DNA from 3 places in the Janthinobacterium sp. JC611 genome. Region 1 is predicted to be linked to each of the others. Evidence: predicted binding sites of a transcription regulator. Region 1 holds the regulator's gene; each other region holds the start of a gene.

Evidence for each region. Region 1 encodes FNR, which switches genes on or off when oxygen is low (the NO sensors DNR and NnrR bind a similar motif). Its sites were predicted from a motif close to TTGATNNNNATCAA; they were not measured.
Region 2: the regulator FNR is predicted to act here: its motif matches at 8,075-8,088, upstream of J0O65_RS24955 (OmpW/AlkL family protein).
Region 3: the regulator FNR is predicted to act here: its motif matches at 5,758-5,771, upstream of nirK (copper-containing nitrite reductase).

Annotation. Positions count from the first base shown of each region.
Region 1 is NZ_JAFLJN010000085.1:66,247-76,110, forward strand. Features, by position in the region: gene ccoG (cytochrome c oxidase accessory protein CcoG) at 1-70, shown strand, start outside; gene J0O65_RS27070 (FixH family protein) at 173-697, shown strand; gene fnr (fumarate/nitrate reduction transcriptional regulator Fnr) at 835-1,593, opposite strand; gene J0O65_RS27080 (response regulator) at 1,832-4,906, shown strand; gene J0O65_RS27085 (TOBE domain-containing protein) at 4,908-5,675, opposite strand; gene J0O65_RS27090 (sulfate/molybdate ABC transporter ATP-binding protein) at 5,716-6,417, opposite strand; gene modB (molybdate ABC transporter permease subunit) at 6,435-7,106, opposite strand; gene modA (molybdate ABC transporter substrate-binding protein) at 7,122-7,880, opposite strand; gene J0O65_RS27105 (putative DNA modification/repair radical SAM protein) at 8,021-9,253, shown strand; gene J0O65_RS27110 (UdgX family uracil-DNA binding protein) at 9,250-9,864, shown strand, end outside.
Region 2 is NZ_JAFLJN010000044.1:255,705-265,568, forward strand. Features, by position in the region: gene J0O65_RS24920 (sigma-54-dependent Fis family transcriptional regulator) at 1-1,142, shown strand, start outside; gene J0O65_RS24925 (NAD(P)/FAD-dependent oxidoreductase) at 1,285-3,093, shown strand; gene J0O65_RS24930 (YceI family protein) at 3,184-3,750, opposite strand; gene J0O65_RS24935 (YbaN family protein) at 4,207-4,665, shown strand; gene J0O65_RS24940 (methionine ABC transporter ATP-binding protein) at 4,985-5,794, shown strand; gene J0O65_RS24945 (methionine ABC transporter permease) at 5,787-6,461, shown strand; gene J0O65_RS24950 (MetQ/NlpA family ABC transporter substrate-binding protein) at 6,487-7,314, shown strand; gene J0O65_RS24955 (OmpW/AlkL family protein) at 7,396-8,013, opposite strand; gene fur (ferric iron uptake transcriptional regulator) at 8,348-8,785, shown strand; gene J0O65_RS24965 (MerR family transcriptional regulator) at 8,855-9,220, shown strand; gene J0O65_RS24970 (NAD(P)H-dependent oxidoreductase) at 9,280-9,864, shown strand, end outside.
Region 3 is NZ_JAFLJN010000032.1:115,433-125,296, forward strand. Features, by position in the region: gene J0O65_RS20585 (hypothetical protein) at 1-1,216, shown strand, start outside; gene J0O65_RS20590 (nitric-oxide reductase large subunit) at 1,219-3,498, opposite strand; gene ytfE (iron-sulfur cluster repair protein YtfE) at 3,513-4,190, opposite strand; gene nirK (copper-containing nitrite reductase) at 4,220-5,689, opposite strand; gene norR (nitric oxide reductase transcriptional regulator NorR) at 5,840-7,399, shown strand; gene J0O65_RS20610 (c-type cytochrome) at 7,540-7,881, opposite strand; gene J0O65_RS20615 (c-type cytochrome) at 7,896-8,225, opposite strand; gene J0O65_RS20620 (AAA family ATPase) at 8,459-9,322, shown strand; gene J0O65_RS20625 (GNAT family N-acetyltransferase) at 9,332-9,864, shown strand, end outside.

The DNA.
Region 1 (9,864 bases):
CGAATTGCACTCGCTGGACGACCCAGCGCTGCATGTGCGTGAAAGCGCGGTCTTCATCGTGCCGCGTTAACAAGGAAAGGCGGACGGGGACCGGGTGCCCTCGCCGCCGCCACGAAGTTGCAGGAAGGCCGGTCCCCGCATGGGGACTGGCTGATTAAACAGGAGAAATAGCATGTCCGACAGTCTGAAACTGCAAGCGCCCGTTGCACCGTGGTACAAGCATCGCTGGCCATGGCTGCTGATGATCGGCCCCGGCCTGTCCGTGGTCGTCGGCAGCTTCATGGGCTATATCGCGTTTACGCAGCCCGATGCGCTGGTGGTGGGCGATTATTACAAGCAGGGCAAGGCGATCAACCAGGATTTGAAGCGCGACACGGTCGCCAGCGACCTGGCGATGGATACCAGCCTGTCGTACGACGTGGCGTCGGCGCGCCTCAGTGGTTCCGTGCACAGCTTCGGCAAGGCTTACCAGGGGCCTTTGCAGCTGCACCTGGCGCATGCGACGTTACCGGAAAAGGATATCAAGCTGCTGGTGCAACCCGATGCGGCCGGCAATTTTTCCGTCGCGCTGCCGATGCTCGAGCGCAGCCGCTGGCAAGTGCTGGTGGAAAACGACAAACGCGAGTGGCGCCTGTCCGGCATCTGGACCTGGCCGCTGCAACGCAGCATCGCGCTGCATGCGGATGAAGAACTGTAACGTACAGTGCCGGGAAAACCGTAGCGAGCGGCCGTGATTTGTGGTTGAGAAGCGCAGCTGTGCTATGCACGGGGGCGCCGAGCCAGCGAGCATCGCAGACCGCAAAGCGCGACGCGCAGTAGGTTTTGACGGTGCTGTTACTTGCAGGTGTCCGTGCCGGCCGTTATGGCTTTCAACTTGGCCGGCTGCAGGATCTCGATCTCGCGGTTGGAGACGCGCAGCCAGCCTTCCTTCTTGAACTTGGACAGCAGGCGGCTGACGCTCTCGATGGTCAGGCCCAGGTAGTTGCCGATTTCCTCGCGCGACATGCGCAGCTGGAATTTGCTGCCCGAATAGCCGCGCGCCTCGTAGCGCGACGCCAGGTTGACGATGAAGGCGGCAAAACGCTGCGTCGCCTGCATATTGCCCAGCAACAGCATCACGCTTTGCTCGCGCGTGATTTCCTGGCTCATCATGCGGTGGAAATGGCGCAGCAGGGTCGGCATATTGCCCAGCAATTGTTCCAGGCTGGAAAACGGAATTTCACACACTTCGCTGTCTTCCAGCGCCACCGCGTTACAGTGGTGACGGTCGGCGCTGATGGCGTCCATGCCCAGCAATTCGCCCGCCATCTGGAAACCCGTCACCTGCTCCTCGCCACCCGGATTGATCTGGTAGGTCTTGAAGTGGCCCAGGCGGATCGCGTACAGGTTCTGGAACGGGTCGCCGATGCGGAACAGCGAGGCGCCGCGCGCGATCTTGCGACGACGGCCGATGATCTGGTCCAGCCTGTCCATATCGCCCATATCGAGGCCCATCGGCAGGCACAATTGATGCATGCTGCAGGTCGAGCATCGCGCACGCAACGCTTCCACGTTCACTGTGGGCAAGGTGGGAGTGAGTAGCGCTTCAGTCATGTCGGTACCTTTTAGAAAATGCAACAACGAGTTTACTGCATACACGGTTGCCGTGTGCCAATTTCACCGCAATTTCGCTGAAAAACGATCTCCAGCCTTTAATTATATGGCAACATCGTCAAAAGCCCAGGCGGGGAAGGCCATTTGCGTGGCGATGCTTGCCAAGTTGATGTATTGATAGGAAAATTCCTAACAGCATTATCTGCCGCCTGTGCCGCACGGTACTGAAAAGGAAATCATGAAGCCTCTCGGCATTAAAGCAAAAGTCGCGCTGGCCACCAGCCTGACCTCGATCGCCATGATCGCGCTGGTCACCATGATCCAGGTGCGGCACATGCGCGACGACTTCACCCGCGTATTGCTGAGCCAACAGGCGTCCCTGATCACCCGCACCGCTGCCGAGCTCGACGACAAGCTGGGCATGCTGCTGCAGATCGTCGCCCTGACGGCGAAACAGCAGCCGCCGGAGCTGATCGCCCAGCCGGACAAGCTGCGCGAATACTATGCGCGCCGCTCGATGCTGGTGCTGTTCGACGACGTGCTGGTGCTCGACGCGCAAGGCGCCATCGTGGCCGACATGCCGAAGGTGGCGGGGCGCGCCGGCATCAACGTCGCCGAGCGCGAGTACTTCCAGGCCGTGCTGCGCACGCGCCAGCCCATGATCACCGAACCGATGCTGGGCAAGTCCAGCGGCATGCCCATCGTGCAGATGGTCGCGCCCGTGCTGGCCGCCGACGGCCAGGTGGCCGGCGTCGTGATCGGCGTGCTGCGCCTGTACAAGGACAACCTGCTGGGGCGCCTGCGCTCGGAAAAGATCGGCAAGAGCGGCTATTACTTCATTCTCACGCGCGGCGCCGTGCCGCGCTACGTGCTGCACCCCGATACCAGCCGCTTGCTGCAGCCGCGCCAGCCGAACGCCAACCTGGCCACCACGCAGCTGCTGCAGGACGACGGCGAAGGCAGCATGGTCAGCACCAACAGCCGCGGCATCACGGCCGTCAACAGCTTCAAGCGCCTGAAATCGGTGAACTGGCTGCTGGCCGCCTCGCTGCCCGTCGACGATGCCTTCGAACCGTTCGATGGCGTGCTGTACCGGCTGGTGCTGTGGAGCATCCTCGCCTCGCTGCTGGCCGCCTTTGTACTGGGCTGGGTCACCGTGCGCCTGCTGTCGCCGCTGGTGCGCCTGCGCGATACCCTGCTGGCCCTGCGCACCAGCGGCAGCCGCTTCACCCCCGTGCCGGTGCAGCAGCGCGACGAGATCGGCGAACTGACGGAAGCGTTCAACGGCCTGATGAGCGAACGCGACCGTCTGCAGCAGGAACTCGAAGCGCGCGCGGCCGAGCTGGAACAGGAGCGCGACCGGGCCGAGGCGGCCAACCGCGCGAAGAGCGATTTCGTGGCCAACATGAGCCATGAAATCCGCACGCCCCTCAATGCCGTGCTGGGCATGGTGTATTTGCTGGGCAATACCAAGCTCGATACGGAACAGCGCAAGTATCTGACCATGGTGCGCGTGGCGGGCCAGTCGCTGCTGGGCATTCTCAACGACGTGCTCGACTATTCGAAGATCGAGGCGCGCCGCATGGAATTGTCGCCCGTCGAATTCGACCTCGACGAAGTCATGAATACCCTGGCCACGACGATGACGATGAACGCGGGCGAGAAGGAGCTGGAACTGGCCATCGCCGTCGAGCCCGACGTGCCGCGGCGCCTCGTGGGCGACGCCCAGCGCCTGCAGCAAATCCTCGTCAACCTGGCCGGCAACGCCATCAAGTTCACCGAGAGCGGCGAAGTGGTGGTGGCCGTCAGCCTGGCCGAGAGCGAGAGCGGCCGCGCCTGGCTGCGCTTCGAAGTGCGCGACACGGGCATCGGCATGACGGAACTGCAGCAACAGCAGCTGTTCGCCGCGTTTTCCCAGGGCGACCAGAGCATCACGCGGCGCTTCGGCGGCACGGGCCTGGGCCTGGCCATCAGCAAGCAGCTGATCCGCATGATGGGCGGCGACATCGCCGTCGCCAGCAGCGAAGGCAAGGGCAGCCGCTTCTGGTTCAGCGTGCCCTTCGAGATGCTGGCGCAGCCGGCCGGGACGCGCCGCACGCCGGCGCTGGGTCAGCTGCGCCTGCTGGTGGCCGACGACAACCGCACCACGCGCGAACTGATCGTCAAGCTGATCGAGGCGTGGGGCTGGCTGGCCGACGAAGTGGACTCCGGCTTCGCCGCCATCGAACTGTACCGCGAACGGCTGGCGCAGCGGCAACCGTACGATGTGGTGCTGGCCGACTGGCACATGCCCGTCATGGACGGCCTGGCGACGGCCAAGGCCATTCGCCAGGCCGCTGCCGGCCAGCGCCAGCCCATCGTGGTGATGGTCAACGCCTTCGCCCGCAACCACCTGGAGGAAATCTCCAGCGCGGCCGAGGCCGACGTCGTGCTGATGAAGCCGATCACCGGATCGAGCCTGTTCGACGCCCTGCACCAGGCGCTGATCGCGAAGAACGACGGCGGCGAACAGCGCATGCTGCACCAGCCGCTGGGCACGGAACTGGCCGGCGTGCATTTCCTGCTGGTGGAAGACAATCATTTGAACCAGGCCGTGGCGCGCGGCATCCTCGAACACATGGGCGCCACCCTGGACGTCGTGGGCGACGGCTTGCAAGCCGTGGAACGGCTGCGCACGGAAGCGCTGCGCTACGACATCGTGCTGATGGACATGCAGATGCCCGTCATGGACGGTTTCAGCGCCACCCACATCATCCGCTCGGAACTGCGTCTGAACCTGCCCGTGATCGCCATGACGGCCGGGGTGCTGGCGTCCGAGCGCGAGCGCTGCATGACGGCCGGCATCAGCGATTTCATCGCCAAGCCCGTGGTGGTGGAAGAGATGATGGAAGTCATCCTGCGCCACCTGCCCAGGCGCCCGCAAGTGCAGACGACCGGGCCGGCGCCCGTCGCCGACGAGGAAGTGTTTTCCATGGCGCCCCTGATGCGGGTGATGGGGCGCGACGCCAAGGGACGCGGTGTGCTGCGGCGCATGGTGGAAGACGCGCTGAACAAGGGCATGACGCCCGTGCGCGACGCCGAAACGGCCTTGCAGGCCGGCCGCCACAGCGACGTGGCGCGCATCCTGCACGGCGTGCGCGGCTCCGTGGGCACCCTGGGCACGAAACGCCTGATCCGCGCCGCCTTCGCCACCGAGGAAGCCATCGATGCGGGCCGCCTGGACGAAGTGCCGGCACTGCTGGCGCAGACGGCGCAGGAACTGGAACAGGCGCTGGCGGCGGCGTCCGACTGGTTGTCGCGGTTGAAGGATTAAATCAGGCGGGCACGCCCAGGATCACGCTGGACGCCTTGAACATCGCCGTCACCTTGCTGCCGATCTCGATACCCAGCTCGGTGCAGCTCTGGTTCGTGATGATGGCGGCGATGGTGCCGCCGCGCGGCAGGTCCAGCACCACTTCCGTGTTGACGGCGCCCGTCTGCACGCGCGTCACGCTGCCGGTCAACTGATTGCGCGCGGAAAAGCGCGCCCCTTCGCTGTCCGTCACCAGGATGATGGACGAGGCCTTGATCAGCGCGAACGCTTCCGCGCCCGGCACCAGGCCCAGGCTGGCGCTGCTGCCCTGCGTGACGATGGCCACGATGTGCTGGCCGCCGGGCAACTCCAGCGTGACTTCGTCGTTGACGGCGCCCTGTTTCAGTTCGGCCACCTTGCCGAGGAATTGATTGCGCGCCGTGGTTTTCATGGCCATTCTCCGTATGAGTAACAAATCGTCGGCGATGCCTTCGGCCTGGCTGCCCAGCTGGCGCAGGTAGCGCGCATGCTCGCGCTCGATGATGCGGAAATTGTCGACCAGCTGGCGCCCCCGCGGGGTCAGGCGCGTGCCGCCGCCGCCCTTGCCGCCCGTCAGGCGCTCGACCAGCGGTTCGCCGGCCAGGTTGTTCATCGCGTCGATGGCGTCCCAGGCCGCCTTGTAGCTCATCTTCACCAGCTTGGCCGCCTGCGTGATGGAACCGCACTCGGCGATGGCGCCCAGCAATTCCACCCGGCCGGCGCCGCCCAGGTGCTCTCCGCCCACCGTCATCCATACCGAGCCTTGCAGGCCGATTTCCGCTGCCGCTGATTTATCCAATGCGTTCACCCAATGCCATGTGTTCTTCCCTGTTATCGATCTGTCCGTCGCGCAAGTACAGCACATGCTCGCCCAGGATGCGCGCATCTTCCGGATCATGCGTGATCAGGATCATGGGCACGTCCAGGCGCTGCTGCCACTGGCTCAGTTCCAGCCGCATTTTGACACGCAGGGCCGGATCGAGGGCGGCAAACGGCTCGTCGAGCAGCAGCGCGTCTGGCTCGGCCACGAGCGCCCTCGCCAGCGCCACTCGCTGGCGCTGGCCTCCGGACAACTCGTCGGGATACTGGTGCGCCAGTTCCTGCAAGTGGAAGGCGGCTAGCCAATGCTCGACCTTCTGCAATTTTTCCCGCGCGCGCGGGTTGAACCAGCCCCGGCTCAGGCCGAAGCCCACGTTCTGGCGCACCGTCAGGTGCGGGAACAGCGCGTAATCCTGGAACAGGTAGGCGACATTGCGCTGCTGCGGCGGCAAATTGATGCCGGCGGCGGAATCGAACAGGGTGCGGCCATTCAAACGGATATGGCCTGCGTCCGGGGTGAAGAGCCCGGCAATGGCTTTCAGGGTCATGCTCTTGCCGGCCCCGGACGGGCCATACATGGCGATGCGCTGGCTGCCGGAGGTGCATTGCACCTGCAGGTCGAAACGGCGTTTGCCGGAGCGCAAGGTGGCGCGGATGTCGAGGTCGAGTTGCATGGGCATCATCATGGACCTCATTTGTGCGCGATGCGCCCGGGCGCCAGGCGGCCCGCCGACAGCAGCACCACGATGCAGACCAAGGAGGTGATCAGCACCAGCGTATTGGCCACGTCGTCCTGGCCCGCCTGTACGGCTTCATACACGGCCACCGACAGGGTCTGCGTCTTGCCGGGGATGCTGCCGGCCACCATCAGGGTGGCGCCAAACTCGCCCAGCGCGCGCACGAATCCCAGCAGCACGCCGGCCAGGATGCCGCGCCACGCCAGCGGTAACGTGACGCGGAAAAAGATCGCCAGCTCCGAGATGCCCAGCACGCGGGCGGCCTGCTCCAGCTGGCCGTCGACAGCCTCGAAGGCGGCGCGCGCCGGCTTGAAGACGAGGGGAAAGGCCACCACGGTGGAAGCGATCACGGCGCCCTGCCACGTAAAGATGAGGTTGATGCCGAAGTTGTCTTGCAGCCAGATGCCCAGGGTGCCGCGCCGGCCCAGCAGCACCAGCAGGTAATAGCCGAGCACGGTGGGCGGCATCACCATCGGCAGGGTCAAGAGGGCGTCGAGCAGCTCGCGTCCGGGAAAGCGCGTGCGCGCCAGCAGATAGCCCGTACCGATGCCGAGCAGCAAATTGAGCGACGTGGCCCATGCCGCCACTTTCAGCGACAGGGCCAGCGCGGTCCAGACGATATCCATGCGGGCGCGGTTGCGTTATGGTTTTTTAAAACCGTATTTGGCGAGGATGGCTTGCGCCGGCGCCGTCTGCAGGTAGCTGACGAAGCGCTTCGCTTCGGCCGCGTTGCCGCTGCCCTTGATGGTGGCGATCGGGTACAGCACGGGGGAGGCCAAAGGCACGTCCAGCACCACGTTGACCTTGTCTTTCATGATGGCCGCGTCGGTGGCGTAGACGAAGCCCGCATCGACTTCGCCGCGCGCCACGTAGTCGAGCGACTGGCGCACGTTCTGCGTGCCGATGGCTTTCGGCTGCACGGCGTCCCACAGCTTGGCCTTCTTCAGCGCGCCTTCGGAGTAACGGCCGACGGGCACGCTGGCCGGGTTGGCGATGGCCACGCGGGTCACGCCCTTGTGCGCCAGGTCGGCCAGGCTCTTGATGCCCAGCTTGCTGTCATGCGGCACGATCAGCACCAGGCTGTTGCCGACGAAGTCCTGGCGGTCGGCCGGCAGCACGAGGCCCTGCTGTTGCGCCGCATCCATGGTTTCCTGGTCGGCCGAGGCAAACACGTCCACGGGCGCGCCCTTGACGATCTGCTGCAGCAGCACGCCCGAGGCGGCGAAGTTCAGGGACACCTTGCTGCCCGGATACTGCGCCTCGTAGCCCTGCGCCGCATCCTTGAACGCGTTCGTCAGGCTGGCCGCGGCCGACACCACCACTTCGCCGGCAACGGCGGAGGTGGCGGCGGTGGCCAGCAGGGCGGTGCCGAGGAGCTTGGCAAGGGAGGTGAGGCGCATGATCGTATCCTTGTAAGTGAACGGTGAACAAGGACCGTAATATACACTGATATATAGCGTTCTGCCATCGCGCAAGTCAAGACGGCGCAAGGCGCATTCCCTGATATACTGTATATAAACACAGTATATCGGGGTGAGCCATGGAATTGACGGACAAGCTGGAAATCCTGGCCGACGCGGCCAAGTACGACGCTTCCTGCGCCAGCAGCGGCGCGCCCAAACGCGACTCCATCGGCAAGGACGGCTTTGGCGCCACCTCGGGCATGGGCATCTGCCACAGCTACACGCCGGACGGGCGCTGCGTCTCGCTGCTGAAAGTCCTGCTGACCAATTACTGCCTGTACGACTGCCAGTACTGCGTCAACCGGCGCAGCTCGAACGTGCCGCGCGCGCGGTTTAGCGTGGCCGAAGTGGTCAAGCTGACGGCCGACTTTTACCTGCGCAACTACATCGACGGCCTGTTCCTCAGTTCCGGCATCATCCGGTCGGCCGACTACACGATGGAGCAGCTGGTGCAGGTGGCGCGCGAGTTGCGCGAAGTACACCAGTTCCGCGGCTACATCCACCTGAAAACCATCCCCGACGCCGACCCGGCCCTGATCGCGCAGGCGGGCCGTTATGCCGACAGGCTCAGCGTGAATATCGAACTGCCGACGCAGGACAGCGTGCAGAAACTGGCGCCGGAAAAGAGCGTGCACACGATTAAACTGGCGATGGGCGCCATCCGCCGCAAGCTCGATGAAAAGGCCGAGGAGCCGAAGTCGCCCCGCTTCGCGCCTGCCGGTCAAAGCACGCAGATGATCGTCGGTGCCGACGCCAGCGACGACCGGCAGATCCTCTCCACGGCCGAGACCCTGTATGGCAGCTACAAGCTCAAGCGCGTGTACTACTCGGCCTTCAGCCCGATTCCAGACAGCCCGACAAGCGTGCCGCTGGCGCCGCCGCCGATGCTGCGCGAACACCGGCTGTACCAGGCCGATTTCTTGCTGCGTAGCTATGGTTTCCAGGCCAGCGAGCTGCTGCCCGCCAGCGGCGGCAACCTGGCGCTCGATATCGATCCCAAGCTGGCCTGGGCGCTGGCGCACCGCGAACATTTTCCGCTGGACTTGAACCGCGCCGCGCAGCACATGATCGCCCGCGTGCCCGGCATCGGCCTGCGCAACGCGCAGCGCATCGTCGACCTGCGCCGGCTGCGGCAGGTGCGCTACGCCGACCTGTCGCGCCTGCGCTGCAGCATGAAGAAAATCGCCCCCTTCATCATCACGGCCGATTACTTTCCCGCGCACGACACCACCGCCTCGGAACACCTGCGCCGCGCCATGGCCGAGGCACCGCAGCAGATGCATCTGTGGCCGGAACTGCAGGCCGCATGAACGAGGTCAATGAGCGCGTGGTGCGGCTGGCGCAATCGTTCGACGCGTGGCGCGCGGCGGCGCGCGAACTGATCGCGCGTGGCGTGCCGCCTGCCGACGTCGCCTGGCAGTCGCAGCAGGGCGATGGCGACCTGTTTTCCTCCACGCCGGATGCCACGGATACCAGCGCGCCGCCGCTGCGCCTGCCCCGTGCCCTGGTGGAACTGCTGGAGAGCGCCGCCTGTTTCAACGTGCATGACCGCTGGGCCTTCTTGTATCAGGTGCTCTGGCGCTGGCAGCTGGGCCAGCACGACGTGGTGTCGCCGGCCGACGCGGACGGTGCGCGCCTGCACGCCATGGTCAAGGCCGTGCGGCGCGAAGAGCACGACATGCATGCGTATGTGCGCTTCCGCGAACGCAGCGAGGCCGAGGGCGCGCCCCGCTTCGTCGCCTGGTACGAACCCGCGCACGAGGTGCTGCCGCAGGTGACGCGCCACTTCGCGCGCCGCATGGGATCGACCAGCTGGATGATCGCCACGCCATCGGCCAGCATGCTGTGGGATGGCCAGACCTTGCACGCGGGGCCGGCCCTGCTGCGCGGCGCGGCCGAGATCGACGATGCGGGCGAAGCG
Region 2 (9,864 bases), on a different contig from region 1:
TGCCCTACGTCCGCCAGACCAGCCATATCGACCGCGTGCGCGACCTGATCGCCGGCCGCATCGTCCATCCGGGAGCCGATATGGCCAGGCTGGCTTCGTCGTACCGGCGCTCGCTGGACGACTACCGGCTCGACCCCGCCTCCACCACGGGGCCGCGCATCCTGACGGGCGCCGAACTGCGCGCCATCCAGCAGTCCGAGGAAAATTTTCTGCGTTCCACGGGCCAGTGCCTGCCGCGCCTGCACGCCATGGTGCGCGAAGCGGGCTACTGCGTCATCCTCGCCAATGCGCGCGGCGTGACCATCGACTACGTGGTCGACGCGGCCCAGCGCAAGGACTTCAAGAAGGCGGGCCTGTATCCGGGTTCGTGCTGGTCGGAAGAGGAGGAAGGCACGTGCGGCATCGCTTCCGTGCTGCTCGACCAGGAAGCCATCACCGTGCACAAGACCGACCATTTTCGCGCCGCGTTCACGGGCCTGACCTGCAGCGCCGCGCCGATTTTTTCGCCGCACGGCGACTTGATCGGCGTGCTCGATGCGTCGGCCCTGAATTCGCCCGACGCGCGCGACAGCCAGCGCCTGGTGAAACAACTGGTGCGGCAAGGCGCGACCCTGATCGAGGACGGTTTTTTTCTCAAGTCCTACGGCCATTGCTGCATCCTGCTGGCGCACCGCAACCGCCACTTCGTGGAAGTGCAGCCGGAGATGCTGCTCGCCATCGACGAACATGGCAACGTCGTCGCCGCCAACGGCTGCGCGCGCGACGTCATCGGGGGCCTCGCTACCCTGCCGCGTCCCGTGGGCGAGGTGCTGGAAGTGCGCGCCGAACGGCTGTTCGATGCGCGGGCCGGACACAATCTGCTGTCTTTGCGCCTGGCCGGCGGCGGCAGCTGGCTGCACGCCCGCGTGCGCGCGCCGCTGCGCCAGGCCAGCATGCGCGCACGCGTCAAGGACACGGCCCCCGTGACCGATGACGTGGCAGCCTGCACGCCGCAGGAACAGGCCGAGCGCACGCGCATCGTGCATGCCATGAACAGCGCCAAATGGCGCCCGCTGCAGGCGGCGGCCATGCTGGGCATCTCGCGCGCCACCCTGTACCGGCGCCTCAAGCAGCTGCACATCGCGCCGCCGCACCGCCAGTAGCCCGTTTGACAGCTGAGATTTTCGTCTCAGATTCCGCCATGCTGCGCTGCGGGATGCGGGGCCGGAACGCCAGTGTTACAACGTCGTCAGCGGCAACACAGCCGCATCCCATCATACAGTCAGCAGACTTGGAGGAGACACGATGCAAACCGATATCAAGCCGCACGACCTGGCCGTGGCCGGCATCCTGGAACAGCTCGAAGGCGCGCTGCGCGCCAATGACGGCACGGGCGCCGCGCAACTGTTCGAACAGGACGGCTACTGGCGCGACCTGGTGCTGTTTACCTGGAACCTGAAAACCCTGGAAGGCCGCGAACAGATCGCCGCCATGCTGGCCGCCCAGCTGGGCGCCGTGCAGCCGGTGTCCATCCGCATCGCCGACGGCGAACATGCGGTGGAGGCCGGCGGCGTGCTGCAAAGCTGGATCACGGTGGAAACGCACGTGGCGCGCGGCGTGGGCTTCATCCGCATCCGCGACGGCAAGATCTGGACCCTGCTTACCACCATGAGCGAATTGAAGGGTTTTGAGGAAGCCAAGGGCGGCCGGCGGCCCATGGGCGCGGAACACGGCGCGCGCACGAATCGCAGCAGCTGGCTGGAGCAGCGCGAGCAGGAGGCCAGGGAACTGGGCTACGCGCGCCAGCCCTACTGCGTCATCATCGGCGGCGGCCAGGGCGGCATCGCGCTGGGCGCGCGGCTGCGCCAGTTGAACGTCCCCACCATCATCATCGAGAAAAACGCGCGCCCCGGCGACAGCTGGCGCAAGCGCTACAAGTCCTTGTGCCTGCACGACCCGGTCTGGTACGACCACATGCCCTACATCCCCTTCCCCGACAACTGGCCCGTCTTCACGCCGAAGGACAAGGTCGGCGACTGGCTGGAAATGTACACCAAGGTGATGGAGCTGAACTACTGGGGTGCGACGTCCTGCGAATCGGCCAGCTTCGACGAAGCCACGGGCGAGTGGACGGTGCAGGTGCTGCGCGACGGCCAGCCCGTCACCTTGCGGCCGAAGCAGCTGGTGCTGGCCACGGGCATGTCGGGCAAGGCGAACCTGCCGAAGTTCAAGGGCATGGACGTGTTCCAGGGCGAGCAGCAGCACTCGTCGCAGCATCCGGGGCCGGACGCGTACGTGGGCAAGAAGGTGGTGGTCATCGGCGCGAACAATTCCGCGCACGATATCTGCGCCGCCCTGTGGGAAGCGGGCGTGGACGTGACCATGGTGCAGCGCTCGTCGACGCACATCGTCAAGTCCGATTCCCTGATGGACCTGGCGCTGGGCGACCTGTATTCGGAACGCGCGCTGGCGGCCGGCATGACCACAAACAAGGCCGACCTGACGTTCGCCTCGATTCCGTACAAGATATTGGCCGACTTCCAGAAGCCCGTCTTCCAGGCCATCCGCGAGCGCGACGCGGACTTTTATGCGCGCCTGGAAGAACGGGGATTCATGCTCGATTTCGGCGACGACGATTCCGGCCTGTTCATGAAATACCTGCGCCGCGGCTCCGGCTACTACATCGACGTGGGCGCGTCCGAGCTGGTCGCCGAGGGCAAGATCAAGCTGAAAAGCGGCGTCGGCGTGCAGGAATTGAAAGCCCGTTCCATCGTGCTGTCCGACGGCACGGAACTGCCGGCCGACCTGGTGGTGTACGCCACCGGCTACGGTTCCATGAATGGCTGGGCGGCCGACCTGATCTCGCCCGAGGTGGCCAACAAGGTGGGCAAGGTGTGGGGCCTGGGCTCCGCCACGACGAAGGACCCGGGCCCGTGGGAGGGCGAGCAGCGCAATATGTGGAAGCCCACGCAGCAGCAAGCGCTGTGGTTCCACGGCGGTAACCTGCACCAGTCGCGCCACTATTCGCAATACCTGTCGCTGCAGCTGAAGGCGCGCATGGAGGGGGTGAACACCCCTGTGTACGGGCAGCAGGAGGTGCATCACCTGGCGTAATAACCGAAGGCAGGTAAAAAAAATGGCGGCGGACCGAAGTCCGCCGCCGTTTTACGTTGCAGCGAAAATGTGGGGTCAGACCCCAGCAGTTTACTGCTTGATCGCTTCGATCGCGAACGTCAAAGTGACGTCATCGCTGACGGCTGGCGCATATTTGCCGGCGTTGAATTCCGAGCGCTTGATCTTGGCCGTGGCGTTGGCGCCGCAAGCGTCTTTCTTCAGCATCGGGTGCGGTGCGCAGGTGAACGAGGTGACGCTCAGGGTGACTGGCTTGGTCACGCCTTTCAGGGTCAGGTTGCCTTCCACGGACGCCAGCTTGTCGCCGTCGAAGTTGAACTTGGTCGATTTGTAGGTGGCGACCGGATACTTGGCCGTGTCGAGGAAATCTTCGCCTTGGATGTGCGAGTTGAACAGGGTCGAACCGGTATCGACGGACTTGGTGTCGATCAGCACTTCGACGGCGCCCGTCTTGGCGGCGCGGTCCAGGGTGATCTTGCCGGTGGTGTTGTTGAAACGGCTTTGCTGCGTCGAGAAGCCCATGTGGCTGTACTCGAAGCGGGGGAAGGTGTGGCTGCCATCGATGACATAGACTTCTGGAGCGGCAAAAGCGGACAGCGAGAAGCCGGCGGCGGCGATAAAAGCGAGCAGTTTTTTCATTGTAGGTTCCTAACAAGAAGTGGAGGATGTCAAAACCGCAAGAAGCTGCAGGCGAATAGTGCCTGAGGCTGCTTGTCTGGCTTCAGTTGCAACAGATTATGCATGGCATGAAGATCGATGTAAAACGGAAAATATACCTAGTTAGCATCGAAAAAATCGATAATAACGGCAATAATGTCCGCGACAACGTCTTCTGTTGCCGATTATTGTCTGCCTTGTCAAAAATATCCAGCGTTATACAGTCCAGCAAATGAGAATGATTCTTGTTATTATTCTATAGGCTGCGATCATCGCGGCCCGGGTGCGCATGCGGCGCCGCCCTGATTCCTCCATAATAGCGCTGAACACCGAGCAGAAAAACATGACGGCCACCCGCCACGATACGAACACCTTGAACCCGCACCCCACCTATTGCCGACCCCGCAGCCAGGGCGCGAGCGCCGGAGCCTTCGCCTGATGCGGGAAACGCCCGCCCCGGCGCCATTGCGCGAGGCGCATGGCGTGCGCCTGCGCCGCTGGGCCTGGACCGCCGCCGGCGCCCTGATGGTGCTGCTGGGGATCATCGGCGCCATGCTGCCCGTCATGCCGACGACGATTTTCCTCATCCTCGCCCTGGCCTGCTTCAGCCGCGCCTCGCCGCGCCTCGAGCACTGGCTGCTGCACCATCCCCGCTTCGGTCCGCCGCTGCGCCAATGGCGCGCACACCGCGCCGTCTCGCGGCGCGGCAAGGCCATGGCTTGCCTGGGCATGGCCATCGGCTTTGTCGCCATGTGCCTGGGCCATCCGCCGTGGTGGGTCATCGCCATGGTGGGCGCCATGGAAATCGCCGTCCTCGTCTACCTGTTGCGGCGTCCCGAAGGTCCTGCCGCCAGCGGAGCAGAATCTGCCCGCGAAGAGGACAAAGGCAGGCTGTAAACCGCCGTCCCCGCGTCGAAAAAACGGCAAGTCAGCCGAACTGCGCATAAAAACACCGCGACGCCTGCGCAGGGCGCGTCGAACTTTTCACCAAGATACGGCTACGTCACGCCCGTGCACGCGATTAAATTCGGCAAGAACGGCGCTTTCCCGCTTTTTCCACTTGCAAACTGGCGCATAGACATTATTTGCATATTCAAAGCAAGATTCTGTCGTAGGAGTAATAACACGATCGGAGGTATACTACGCAACCGACGTAGCAGGCTGGGCGATTTGGCCAAGCAAGCCTGTCACGGTCCAATAAAAAAGGAAACACTGCATGACCACACCACACCGTACGCCGGTGATTCGCATCGATGGCGCGAACAAGACCTTCGCGCTGCCCAAGGGCGAACAGTTCCACGCGGTCAAATCGGTCACGCTGGAAGTCTATCCCGGTGATATTTTCGGCCTGATCGGCAAGAGCGGCGCCGGCAAATCGACCTTGCTGCGCCTGATTAACCTGCTCGAGCGTCCCGACAGCGGCACCATTACCGTGGCCGGGCGCGAACTGACCCGCCTGGGCAAGAGCGAGCTGCGCGACGCGCGCCAGAACATCGGCATGATTTTTCAGCAGTTCAACCTGCTGCAAAACGCCAGCGTCTTCGACAACGTCGCCTTCCCCCTGAAAATCCATGGCGCGGTCAAGGGCGAGCAGATCGCCGCCCGCGTCGAGGAGTGCCTGGCGCTGGTGGGCCTGTCCGACAAGCAGCACAGCTATCCGGCGCAACTGTCGGGCGGGCAGAAACAGCGCGTGGCGATTGCCCGCGCCCTGGCCAGCCACCCGGACGTGCTGCTGTGCGACGAGCCGACGTCCGCGCTGGACGCGGAAACGACGCGCGCCCTGCTCGACACCCTGCGCGACATCAATGCGCGCCTGGGGGTGACCATCGTCATCGTCAGCCATGAGCTGTCGGTGCTGGGCGCCATCTGCAACCGCGTGGCCGTCGTGGAAAACGGCGCCATCGCCGAACAATTCGATCTGAGCGACACGGCCACCCCGCGCAAGACGGCGCTGGGACGCGAGCTGGCTTATTACGGTACCGAGGCGTTTGAAGCCACCGCATGGAAGGATGCAACACATGTTTGAAGAATCGATCAATAACGTCATCAAGCTGCTGCCGGAAATCTGGGTGGCGCTGGGCCAGACCATGACCATGCTGGGCATCGGCCTGACGGCCGCCATCCTGATCGGCGGCCCGCTGGGCATCCTGCTGTTCCTCGTCTCGGAAGGCCAATCGCTGGAAAACCGGCCGCTGTCGACGATCCTCGGCTGGCTGGTGAACACCGTGCGCAGCTTCCCCTTCATCATCCTGCTGGTCGCCCTGACGCCGTTTACGCGCATCATCGCCGGCACCTCGATCGGCCCGCTGGCGGCCAGCGTGCCGCTGTCGTTCGCCGCCATTCCCTACCTGGCGCGCCTGGTGGAACAGAACCTGCGCGAAGTGCCGCGCGGCGTGATCGAGGCGGCGCACGCCATGGGCGCGTCGGAAATGCAGATCATCTTCCGCGTGCTGCTGGTCGAAGCGCGTTCCGGCCTGGTGCTGGCCCTGACCGTGCTGTCGATCAGCTTCCTGTCGTATTCGGCCGTGGCCGGCGTGGTGGGCGGCGGCGGCATCGGCGACCTGGCCATCCGCTACGGCTACTACCGCTTCGAGACGGACATCATGGTCGCCACCGTGGCCATCCTGATCGTGCTGGTGCAAACCATCCAGTTCGCCGGCACGCGCATCGCCAAGCGCCTCGACAAACGTTAATCCCTATTCAGAAACAAGGACCTACATGAACCACCTTCGCCGCACCCTGCTCCTGGCCGCCGCCAGCCTGGCCTTCGCCACCGCCGCCCACGCCAAGGACCCGAAAGAACTCGTCATCGGCACCAGCTCCGGCCCGTACTCGGACCAGCTGAAGCTGGGCATCAAGCCCATCCTGGAAAAACAGGGCTACAAGGTCAAGATCGTCGAATTCAACGACTACGTGCAGCCGAACTACGCGCTGGCCGAAGGTTCGCTGGACGCCAATGTGTTCCAGCACATCGTGTATCTGACCAAGTTCGCCACCGATAACAAGCTGCCACTGAGTTCCCTGATCACCGTGCCGACCATGCCGATCGGCCTGTACGGCGGCAAGCAGAAAACCCTGGCGGAAGTCAGGAACGGCGCCACCATCACCATGCCGAACGACCCGACCAACCAGGCGCGCGCGCTGGTGATGCTGGCCAAGATGGGCTGGATCAAGCTCAAACCGAACGTCGACCCGCTGCGCGCATCCGAGCGCGACGTGCTGGACAACCCGAAGAAGCTGAAACTGGTGCCGCTGGAAGCGGCGCAGCTGCCACGCTCGCTGGCGGACGCCGACTACGCTTTCGTGAACGGCAACTTCGCCCTGGCCGCCGGCATGAAGCTGACGTCGGCCCTGAGTGTGGAAAAGATCTCGGACAGCTACATCAACCTGGTCGCCATCCGCACGGCCGACAAGGCCAAGCCCTGGGTCAAGGACCTGGAAGCGGCCTACCGCTCGCGCGCCTTCCTCGACGCGACGAACAAGTATTTGGCCGGCTACGAAAAGACGGACTACCAGCTGGCGCTGGAAAAGACGCTGAAAAAATAAACGGCGTGCACCAAACGTAAAAAGGACGGCGAAGCCGTCCTTTTTTATTGTCCGCGCCGCGCGGGCGCTGTCATGCAAAGCTTAGAAACGGTAACCCACACCAACGCCGATCAGGATAGGATCGACCTTGACTTCGCTGATCTTGGCGCCACCGGCCAGTACGTCGCTGCGGATCTGTACTTTCTTGATGTCGAAGTTCAAGGACCAGTTTTTGTCCAGTTTGTAATCGACGCCGGCTTGCAGCGAGTAGCCCCAGCTGTCGTGCTCCAGGCGGCCTGCGCCGTTCAGCAATTTCACGTCCGAGATATTCGTGTAGTTGATGCCGGCGCCCACGTATGGGCTGAACTGTTTTTCCGGCATGAAGTGGTATTGCAGCGACAAGGTCGGCGGCAGGTGCTTGAAGGTACCGATCTTCGTGCCGGACAAGGTAACGTCATGCTTTTGCGGGTAGGTCAGGATCAGCTCGGCAGCGATGTTCGGGGTGAAGAAGTACGAAATATCGATTTCAGGAATCGTCTTGCTGCTGACGTGGATCGTGTCCGATGCGCCGATGCCACCAACAGGAGCAGATTTGTTGGCCGGATCGATGTGCACGGCGCGCGCACGGACCAGCCATGGGCTTTCCTGTGCCATGGCGTTGCCGGCGAATGCGCCGATGGCGGCCAGGACGATTGCTGCTGCAGTTGCGGACGTTTTCATTATGTTTTCCTCTGTCGTTAAGTAACGCTGCGAAGTCTAAGAGTGCAGTGCAACAAAAACTTTGATCCACATCAAATAGTGCTAGATGGCATCACTAGAGGGATTTTTTCCTTTGCCCAGGTCAAGAAAATGCGGCAATGCAGCGTGACCGCTTGCCTGCGCGCCATGCCGGCACAAGTTGCCCGCCACGCAATCGCCACTTGCGCCGATGTCACTGGATTGCCACCGACCCGCGCGGCATACTATGTTTCGTTCGCACATGAGAATAGTAATGATTATCATTTGCGATATAATGGAACACCTCGCTGGGCGACTACAAAAAGGAATGGGAGACATGGATATATTGAGGGAACTGCGTGAATCGGGCTTGAAAGTGACCATCCCCCGCTTGCGGATTCTGCAGCTGTTTCAAGAAGGCGGCATCAAGCACCTGAGCGCGGACGATGTCTACAAACTCTTGCTGGCCGAAAAGATCGACGTGGGCCTGGCCACCATCTACCGCGTGCTGATGCAGTTTGCCGAGGCGGGCATCCTGTTCCGCCGGCATTTCGAATCGGGCCACGCCGTGTTCGAGCTGAACGAAGGCCAGCACCACGACCACCTCGTCTGCACGGGGTGCGGCAAGGTCGATGAATTCGTCGACGAAGGCATCGAACTGCGCCAGAACGAGATCGCCGCCGAGCGCGGCTTCGTGCTGCACGAACACGCGCTATCGCTGTACGGCACCTGCGCCGAGTGCACGGCGAAGAAAATCCCGCCGCGCCGGGCCTGAAGCTGCCTGGGCCGCCTGGGCGCCGCTGCCTTGCGGTAAGATTCGCTCACGCTTGAGAAAGGATCATCCATGTACATCGGAGAAATCGCCCGCCTGGCGGGCACCTCGCCCAAGGCCTTGCGCCACTATGAAGCGCTGGGCTTGCTGGGCGACGTGCGCCGTTCGGGCGCCTACCGCGTCTACACGCAGCAAGACCTGGCGCAAGTCAGACTCATACGCCAGGCGCAAGCACTGGGCTTCCGGCTGGCCGAACTGCTGCCCGTGCTGGCCGGCGACGAGACCGACTGGGCCGCCCTGTCGCAACACATCGCCACCAAGCGCGCGCAGGTGCGGCAGGATATCGCCCGCCTGCGCCAGCTCGACGCGCAACTGGCCGGCATCGACACGGAAATCCGCGACTGCCTGGCGCGCCAGCAGCTTCAAGCGGCCGCTTGACTCTGCCACTAGGGGCAGGCTTTAGCATGCAGGCTGTTCTTTAATGGAAAGCCTGCATCATGCCCCAAATAGCACCCAAACGCGTCCTGATCATCCTCGGCCACCCGTCCAGCGACAGTTTCTGCGCCGCCCTGGCCGAGGCCTACGCCGCCACCGCCCGCAGCGAAGGCCACACCGTGCGCGAGCTGCGCCTGGGCCAGCTGGACTTCGACCAGAACCTGCATGAAGGCTACCGCCAGATACAGCCGCTGGAAGCGGACTTGGTGGCGGCGCAGGAAGCCATCACCTGGGCCGAGCACCTGGTGTTCGCCTACCCCATCTGGTGGGGCGGCGCACCGGCCCTGCTGAAAGGTTTCGTCGACCGCGTCTTCCTGCCCGGCTTCGCCTTCAAGTATCGCCCGGGCAAGGCTTTCCCCGCGCAGCTGCTGAAGGGCCGCACGGCGCAGCTGCTGGTGGCGATGGACACGCCGCCCTGGTATTTCCGCTGGGTCTACCGTATGCCGGGCATTCACCAGTTGCGCAAGACGACGCTGGAATTTTGCGGCGTCAAGCCCGTCAAGGTGGCCAGCTTTGGCCCCATGATCCATTCCACCGAAGCGCAGCGGACGCGCTGGCTGGAACAGGCGCAGGCGCTGGCGCGGCGC
Region 3 (9,864 bases), on a different contig from region 1:
CCGGCCTTATATGGCCCAGGTGGTGGGCGTGCAATGGCTCAATCCCTTGCAACGGCGCGACTATTCGACGGAGTGGCAATTGTTGTGGACCTTGGGGCTGGCCAAGCCGAACCAGAACGATGACAAAGTCAGGGAAAATCCAGCGCGCTTCAGCAAGGTGCAATCCATCGGCATGATTGCCTCGGGCAGCAATGGCGAGGAAAATTTCGAAGGCTATCATCATAAATATGTGGAAAAAATGATGCCGCTATTCCGACAAAACTATTTTTCCAATTCTACCTATTTCTACAATGCCCATGCATTGAAAGACCGATCGACGCGGCGCGAACTGGCCGGCATCCATGTCGAATATGCCCTGCCAGCGGGGCGACTTGACCCTGTACAGGCGGCAGATGTGGTGCGTAAGCTGATCATGCGCGCCTTCAGCATCGGCAACCCCCACTTCCCCAATTCCTGGACTACGGCAACGCCGCCCGACGTGCGCGTGACGATGGGCGGCGCGAACGCAGGTTTTACCTCGCTGGCGGCGGGCCTGGCATATTTGCAGGCTCATCCCGATAAAACCGTATGGGTGATGAACTGGGACGCGCCCAGCTTTCCGCCCAAGGATGAGCAGATCGATGAAAACATCGCTCTGTTGATACTGGCCGGTCCCGACTTCAAGACGCAGCGCGCGCCGCTGGCCTGGCTGGGCTTCCCTGCAACGGCCGCCGTCGCCGACTACCAGGCGGCGAAAGGTCAACCGCCGCGCGCGGTGCAGGCATGGACGGCGGCCATCGAACAGGCGGCGGAGCAGGCCAATCTCGATACTGACAAGATAGCCTATGTGATCCACGATGCGGGCAATAGATATCCGGCATCTTCCGAGCGGATCGGCTCGCTGGCGCAAAGCCTGACCCTGAATTTACCCGATCTGGATTTTACAAAGCAAACCTTCAACACCTCGGCCCTGCTGGGCGAGATGGGGGCCGGCACGGCGCTGACGAATGTGGCGCTGGCCGTCGCCTACGCGAATCACCAGGGCCGGCCGGTGCTGGTGGCGGGCACGGGCGACCTGGAGGCGCCCGTTGCCGTGCTGGTGGCGCCACCCGCCGTGGCGCGCCCCATCGATCCGGAAAAACCCTGGTTCCGCGCACGCGGCGAAGCTTCCGTCTTTTTACCGTGGTGGGGACTGCGCCACGATGCCAAGACCTTGATGCAGGGCTATTCGAACTGAGCTCACAATGGTATGCCGGCAGCCGCCGGCCGCGTGCCCTCGCTCACCTGCGGCCTTAGCAACCCCAGCACCACCTGCAGCGCCATGGCCACCGCGCCGGCGATGAAGACCACGTCGCCGAAGGTGCGTATCCAGCGCAGGTTCTGCAACAGCGGCTGCTGCATGAACGCCTCGCTGCGCGCATACCACAGGCCTTCCGTCACGCTGGCGTGGAACTGGATGATGCCAATCGGCAGCAAGCTGGTGAAGATCATCAGCGCCAGTCCCCCGTTCAAGCCCCAGAACGCCCACTTCATCAACGCAGGGCTGAAGCGATAGTCGGGGCGCAGGTAGCGCAGCACCAGCAAGGTAAAGCCCAGCGCCAGGAAGCCGTACACGCCGAATAGCGCCGCATGCGCATGCACGGGGGTCGTGTTCAGGCCCTGAATGTAGTACAGCGCCACGGGCGGGTTGATCATGAAGCCCAGCACACCGGCGCCCAGCATGTTCCAGAAGGCGACGGCGACAAAGCACATCAGCGGCCAGCGCAACTGCTCCATCCATGGCGCGCGCTCCTTCAGGCGCCAGTTTTCCCACGCTTCGTGGCCCAAGACGATCAACGGCACCACTTCCAGCGCGCTGAAGCTCGCGCCGATGGCCATCACGGGTGTGGTGGTGCCGGCAAAGTACAGGTGGTGGAAGGTGCCGGGTATGCCGCCCAGCATGAACAGCGAGGCCGACGCCAGGCTGGCCGTCGTGGCCATGCGCACCGACACCAGGCCCAGGGTCGAGAAGATGAAGGCCAGCGCCGTGGTGGCGAACACTTCGAAAAAGCCCTCCACCCACAGGTGCACCACCCACCAGCGCCAGTACTCCATCACCGACAGGTGCGTGCGTTCGCCGTAGAACAGGCCGGCGCCATAGAACAGGCCGATGGCGCCCACGGACGCGGTCAGCAGCGCCAGCAGGTTCTTGTCGCCGCCCGGCTGGCGCAGGGCCGGCACCACGCCGCGCAGCATCAACACGAGCCACAGCAGGATGCCGACGAATTTGCCGATTTGCCACAGGCGTCCCAGGTCCACGTATTCATAACCCTGGTGGCCGAGCCAGAAATTCCACTCGGGCGGCATCACTTGCGCAATCGCCAGGTAATTGCCGATGAAGGAGCCGACCACCACGGCGACCAGGGCCCAGAACAGCACGTCGACGCCGAGGCGCTGCCACCTGGGGTCCTTGCCGCCATTGATCAGGGGCGCGAGGAACAGGCCGGCGGCCAGGAAGCCCGTGGCGATCCAGAACAGCGCGGCCTGGATATGCCAGGTGCGCGTGAGCGCATACGGGAACCAGCGCGACACGTCGATGCCGTAGAACTGCTGTCCTTCCACCGTGTAGTGCGCCGTGAAGCCGCCGATGAAGACCTGGAAGATGAACAGCGCCACCACCAGGAACAGATACTTGCCCAGTCCCCGCTGCGATGGCGTCAGCGCGAACGTGGTGAGCGGATCGCGCGGACCGGCCGCAGGCAGCGCGTCATCATGGTCGCGCAAAAAGGCCCAGCCCCAGACGAGGAAGCCCACGCCGGCCAGCAGCACCACCACGCTGGCGACCGACCAGACGAGGTTTTCGCCGCTGGGCTGGTTGCCGATCAGCGGTTCATGCGGCCAGTTGTTCGTATAGGTCACTTTCTGGCCCGGACGCTCGGTGGCGGCGGCCCACGCCGTCCAGAAGAAGAACTGCGTCATCTGCGCGCGCCGCTCGGCGCTGGGCAGGGTGTTTTCCTTCATGGCGAAATGCTCGCGGCTGGCGTGCAGCGCAGGCGCGTCGGAGAACAGCTGGTCGTAGTAATGTGCCGTGCTGGCGACGGCTTGCACGCGGCGCGGCGACAGGCGCAGCACTTGCGCATCGTCGACCCGGTTGGCGCGGTATTCCATCTTCAGCGCTTCGCGCAGCGCCGCCTGCGCGGGGCCGTCGAGCGCCGCGTAAGCCTTGCCATGCAGCTCTTGCGCGGCCAGTTCCAGCCAGGCCGTCAGCTCGCGGTGCAGCCAGTCGGCCGTCCAGTCGGGCGCCTGGTAGGCGCCGTGGCCCCAGATGGAACCGAGCTGCATGCCGCCGACGGATTGCCAGGCCGTCTGGCCGTCGAGGATGCCCTCGCGGTCGAACAGTTGCCGGCCGTCTTGCGCCAGCACTTGCGCGGGGATGGGCGGCGCCTGCCGGTAGACTTCCGTGCCGTAGTAGCCGAGCAGCGAAAACGTCACGATCAGCACACCGATCAGGGTGAACCAGAGTTTTTTGTAGGGACCCATGGGTCTTTCCTTTGTCAGTGCACCGCGGCCGGCGCAAAGCGCTCGAACAGGATATTGTTTTCGGTATGGATGTGCGCCATCAGGTCTTCGCGGAAGGTGCGCAAACCCGTGTACAGCGCGCGCCAGGTGGTGCAGGCGCCGCCAGGCGCGGTGATATCGTTCGTCATTGCCTCCATGGCGCGCAAGGCCACGCCATGCTCGTCATGCTCCATGCGCATGACGTTGATGGGCGCGCCGGCCCGTGGCCCCTGGCCGCGCACGATCATCGGGAACAGCACGTCTTCTTCCTTGCGCATATGGCTTTCCAGCTCCTGCGCCATGGCCGACAGGTGTTCCGCCAGCCCGTGCGGACAGTCGGCGCGCTCGCCATGCACCTGCTCGACCTTGCGTGCCAGGCGTATCAGCTCGGGCAGCTGCTCGCGGTGCACGGCGTGGTAGCGCGCCAGGATATGTTCCACCAGCTCGGTGGCCGAGGCGTCCTGCCAGTCACGCTCGCCGCTGGCGTCAATCCGTCCTGCCAGCAGTTTCAGTTCCGCGACGATGGGCGCCGTGTCCACGCCGGCCGCTTCGGCCGCCGCGCGCAGGGTCTTGTTGCCGCCGCAGCAAAAATCCAGGCGGTGCGCATCGAACAGGCGCGTGGCGCCAGGGATGCGGCGGGCCAGCTGGCCCAGGGATAGGTCGATCATTTCCATAACAGTTCCTTGAGGATGAATAAGTGGATTTATTGCGCCGCGCCCGCGTGGTAGACGCCAGGCACGGGTTCGCCCGTCACTTCCAGCACGCCCACGGCGCCCTTGCCGGCGCGCGACAGCGCATGGTCGACCAGCAGATAGCTGCCCGGATGCTGTACCTTGAGTTCGACGATGGTCGCGCCGCCCGGCGCCACGAGCGTGGTTTGCACGTCGTGTTTCGGGCTGCTGATCGAGCCTTCGCTGTACACCTTGTCGAAGATCTCGCCGATGACGTGGAAGGATGAAATCTTGTTCGGGCCGCCGACGCCGAAATAGATGCGCACCGTCTCGCCGACTTTCGCCTGCAGTTTGTGCGTCTTGCTCAGGGCGCCCACTTCGCCGTTGAAGACGTAGTAGTCGGGCAGTTCATTGGCCATTTTTTCCAGGTTCGGTTCCTGGTGCACGGGCGCGCCGTGCGGACGGCCCGTGTACATCTCGCCCTGCATCACGTAATACTCGCGGTCCACCTTCGACAGGCCGCCTTCCGGTTCGACCAGGATCATGCCGTACATGCCGGCCGCGATATGCTGCGGCACCAGCGGCGTGGCGCAGTGGTAGACGAACAGGCCCGGATTGAGCGCCTTGAAGGTGACCGTTTTTTCCTGTCCCGGCGCCACCTGCGTGTGCTGTCCGCCGCCATGGCCGCCCGTCACGGCGTGCAGGTCAATCGAATGGATCATCTTGCTGTCCCTGGCGTTGAACAGGGTCAGTTCGACCGTGTCGCCCACCTTCGCGCGCAGCATCGGGCCAGGCACTTGCCGGTTGAAGGTCCAGTAGGTAAAACTGGTACCGTCATCTAGCTTGCCCGGCAATTCCACCGTCTCCATGCGGTACTTGAGCAACTGCGGCGCGCGCGCGCCGATGGCGGCCGGCACCTGCGCCGGATTGGCGGCCACGCTGACGGCCGAGGGATCGGGGCCGCGCATCGGCGACGGCGCGGGCGTGTACAGGGCCAGCGCCGCGGCCTGGCTCGACTCGCCGGCAGCGCTGGCGGGCGCCGCCGTCTCGGCCAGCGAGGTGCCGGTCACTTCCAGCTTGCCTTCCATGCCGATCTGGCGGTGGCCGGGGATCGAGCAGTAATAGGTGAACGTGCCGGCGCGCGTGACCTTGAAGCGCACGCTGGTGCTGCCGCTGTTGGCGCTGAATTTGGCGGAGGCCACGTTCAGTTCCGGGATCAGCAAATCATGTTCGGCGCCTTCGCCGCTTTTCAGCACGAGTTCGACCGTATCGCCCACCTTCGCCGCCAGCACGGGATTGACCTGGCCCTTGGCGTCGATGAATACCATCTTGCCGTCGACGATATTGGTTTGCAGTTCATAGCGCTTGAGCGTGGCGGCGGCGGGTTTGACTGCGGTGGCGGCGGCGCTGGCGGGCAGGCTCGCCTGGGCTTGCACGGACAGGGGCAGGGCCAGTACGCAGACGGCAGCGGCAATGGCGCGGAGGGAGGGAGTCGTTTTCATCAAGCTTTCCTTGGTCTTGTATGCCGGTTCGGCCCCCTTATCCAGGCAAGCCGTGTGCCAGGAAAAACTTGTTTTAAATCAACGATTTGAAAAATGCAGGGTCATAATGACCCTTGTTCGCCGTGGTTCCTTGTACCCTGCATGGTAGTTATGACCACCACCGCCATCCACCTGCTGCTGCTCACCGACCTGGTCGCCGACCTGCCCGTGGCCGTGCGCCTGCAACGCCTCGTCGGCAGCTTGCGTGCGCACTTCGGCTGCGAGGCCGTGGCCTTGCTCAAGCTTGATGGCGAACATTTGCGCCCCGTGGCGATGGCCGGCCTGGCCAGCGACGCGCTGGGACGCCGCTTCGCCGTCGCCGACCATCCGCGCCTGGCCGCCATCCTGCAGCGGCGCGGCGTGCTGTGCTTCCATCACGACAGCTCCCTGCCCGATCCCTACGACGGCCTGATCGCCGAGCGAGCCGGCGAACCGCTGCCCGTGCACGACTGCATGGGCATGGCGCTGGACCTGGAAGGCGAACGCTGGGGCGTGATCACGCTCGACGCGCTGCGGGTGGGCACCTTCGATACGCGAGCGCAGCGCGACCTGGGCGAGCTGGCCTGCGCCATCGAGGCGGCCGTGCGCGTGACCCGCCTGGAGACGGAAATCCGCGCCCTGCGCCTGTCGGGCGGCGCCATGCTGGCCGACGCGCAGGCGCCGCGCGAGGAGCACGACTTCGTCGGCCAGAGCAACGCCATCACGCACTTGCTGCACGAATTGCAGGTGGTGGCCGATTCCGAACTGCCCGTGCTGCTGCTGGGCGAGACGGGCGTGGGCAAGGAACTGTGCGCGCACCGGCTGCACCGGCTGTCGCGCCGCGCGGGCAAGCCCCTGATCCACGTCAATTGCGCGGCCTTGCCGGAATCGCTGGCCGAAAGCGAATTGTTCGGCCATGTGCGGGGCGCGTTTTCCGGCGCCGTCAGCGACCGGCCCGGACGCTTCGAGGCGGCCGAAGGGGGCACCCTGTTTCTCGATGAAGTGGGCGAGTTGCCGCTGTCGATACAGGCCAAGCTGCTGCGCACCTTGCAAAATGGCGAAATCCAGCGCCTGGGCGCGGACCGGCCGCGCCGGGTCAACGTGCGCGTGATCGCCGCCACCAACCGCAGCCTGCGCGAGCACGTGCGCGACGGCACCTTCCGCGCCGACCTGTATCACCGCCTGTCCGTGTATCCCGTGCCGATTCCGCCGCTGCGCGAGCGGGGCAATGACGTGCTGCTGCTGGCCGGCGGTTTTCTTGAGCTCAACCGTGCGCGCCTGGGCCTGCGCAGCCTGCGCCTGTCCGCCGCGGCGGAAAACGCGCTATGCCACTACCGCTGGCCCGGCAACGTGCGCGAACTGGAACATGTGATCAGCCGGGCCGCGCTGAAAGCGGTGATCCGCGGCGCGGACCGCAAGGACATCGTGACGCTGGAAACGGATATGCTCGACCTCGATGCGCTGGAAGCGCCGGCCGGTGCGGACGCGCCGCAGCCAGTGGCGGCCGCGTGCGGCGCGCCGGCGGCGCCGCCGCTGTCCATGCATCAGATCGTGGAAGCGAGCCAGCGCCAGGCCATCCGGCAAGCGCTGGTGCTGCATCAGGATAACTGGGCCGCCGCCGCGCGCCAGCTGGGGCTGGACGCCAGCAATTTGCACAAGCTGGCGCGCCGGGTGGGGCTGAAGAACACCTGACCAAACCTACTGCGCGTCGGTATAGGCAACCTGCGATGCTCACTGTGCTTCAGCACAGTTCCGCGTCTCGGCCGCCTCTCCCTTCCGCTCGCTACGGTTTTGTCAGGTGTCAGAACAACTAATAGACCCTGAGATACCGCTCAGCGGTGAATGACCAGGGTGGTCGGCAAGCTGTGCAGGTAGGCGGCCAGGTCCTTGATGTCCTGGTTGCTCAGCGGTTTCACCTGGCCCGTCATGATGGCGTTGTTGCGGCCGTTGGCCTTGTCGCCCCGTTTGTACGCCGTCAAGGCGTGTTCCAGGTAATCCTTGTGCTGGCCCGCCAGTTTCGGGTACGACGGGTCGATGGGCGAGCCGTAATCCTTGCCGTGGCAGGTGGCGCAGCTGTATTTTTCGGCCAGGGCCTTGCCCGTGTTGATATTGCCGGCGGCGCTGGCGGACAACGAGACGGTGGCGCAAACGAGGGCGGCGAGTAGTGTTTTCATCATCTGGCTGGTCCTCAGTTCGGCTTGGCTTGTTGCGCATAATACGCGGCGACATCGGCGATATCCTGGTCCGACAGGCTGCTGGCGATGCCCTTCATGCTGGGGTGCTTGCGGTCGCCCTTCTTGTAGGCTTGCAGCGCATTCTCGATATATTTCGCCGGCTGGCCGCCGATCATCGGCACCTGGAACACTTCGGGGAAGGTCGCCTTGTAACCGGGAATGCCGTGGCAGCCGATACACATTTCCACCTTGGCAGTCGCTGCCTTGGCGTTTCCTACAATGTCAGCCGCTGTGACGGCATTTGCTATGCCGGCAAGCACGAGAAGTGCAAATATTTTTTTCATAGTGGCAATGTGAACAAAGGTAATCGGAGAAACGCCAGAGCTGGTTTTTATTGATTTTATGTGTAGACAATTAAGGTTGACAATTAATCTGCTGCTTGCCGATTCTAGCCAAGATATTCTTGCAAGTCCACCGATAAAACCCGCATTGTAGGCAGGCAGGCACAGGCCGTCCGCGTGACGCTGCGCCACAGTTCTGTTTATACTCACCATTTCCCCACTTTGGCAGACCGCTCATGCAAGCAAAGCACACCCAGCAAGGCCAACGCTTCGAAGGTTCCGACAGCTATGTCGCCACCGCCGACCTGAAACTGGCCGTGAATGCGGCGCTGACCCTGCAACGCCCGCTGCTGATCAAGGGCGAACCGGGCACGGGCAAGACCATGCTGGCCGAGGAAGTGGCGGCCGCGCTGAACATGCCGCTGATGCAATGGCATATCAAATCGACCACCAAGGCGCAGCAGGGCCTGTACGAATACGACGCCGTGTCGCGCCTGCGCGATTCGCAGCTGGGCGACGAGCGCGTGCGCGACATCCAGAACTACATCGTCAAGGGCGTGCTGTGGCAGGCGTTCACGGCGCCCGAACCGGTGGTGCTGTTGATCGATGAAATCGACAAGGCCGACATCGAATTCCCGAACGACCTGCTGCGCGAACTGGACCGCATGGAATTCTATGTGTATGAGACGCGCGAGATGGTCACGGCGCGCCACCGCCCGCTCGTCATCATCACCTCGAACAACGAGAAGGAATTGCCGGACGCCTTCCTGCGCCGCTGCTTCTTCCACTACATCAAATTCCCGGACAAGGACACGATGGAGCAGATCGTCGCCGTCCACTACCCGCACCTGAAACAGGAATTGCTGGCGCAGGCGCTGCAAACCTTCTATGCAGTGCGCGACGTGCCGGGCCTGAAGAAGAAACCGTCGACGTCGGAATTCCTCGACTGGCTGAAACTCCTGCTGGCCGAGGACATCCCCTTTGACGCGCTGCGCAGCAAGGACACCGTCGTGCCGCCGCTGCATGGCGCGCTGCTGAAAAACGAGCAGGACGTGCACCTGTTCGAGCGTCTGATGTTCATGTCGCGCACCAACCGCTAAGGAGCGCCGGTGAACGACATCAGCCCGGAGAAGGTCTTCGTGCCCCTGGAACTGCACGGCATCCGCCTCGAAGCGCTGGCGCCGCACCACGCGCAGGGCTTGCGCGCGGCGGCCATGGACGGCGAACTGTGGAATCTGCGCGTCACCTCCGTGCCCGAACCGGACCAGGTGGACCAGTACATTTTCAAGGGCATCGAGATGCGCCCTTCGCGCTTCGCCTTTGCCGTCATCGACGCGGCCAGCGGCGAGGTGCTCGGCAGCACCAGCTACCACGACGTGGTGCCGGCCATCGGCCGCCTGGAAATCGGCTACACCTGGTATGCGAAGCGCTGCCAGCGCAGCCACGTCAACACCACCTGCAAATTGCTGCTGCTGGCGCACGCCTTCGACACGCTCGGCTGCGCGCTGGTGGGCCTGCGCACCGATAATTTCAACCACGCCTCGCAAGCGGCCATCGAACGCCTGGGCGCGAAAAAGGACGGCGTGCTGCGTCACCACGCGCTGCGCCGCGACGGCACCGTGCGCGACACGGTCATGTACAG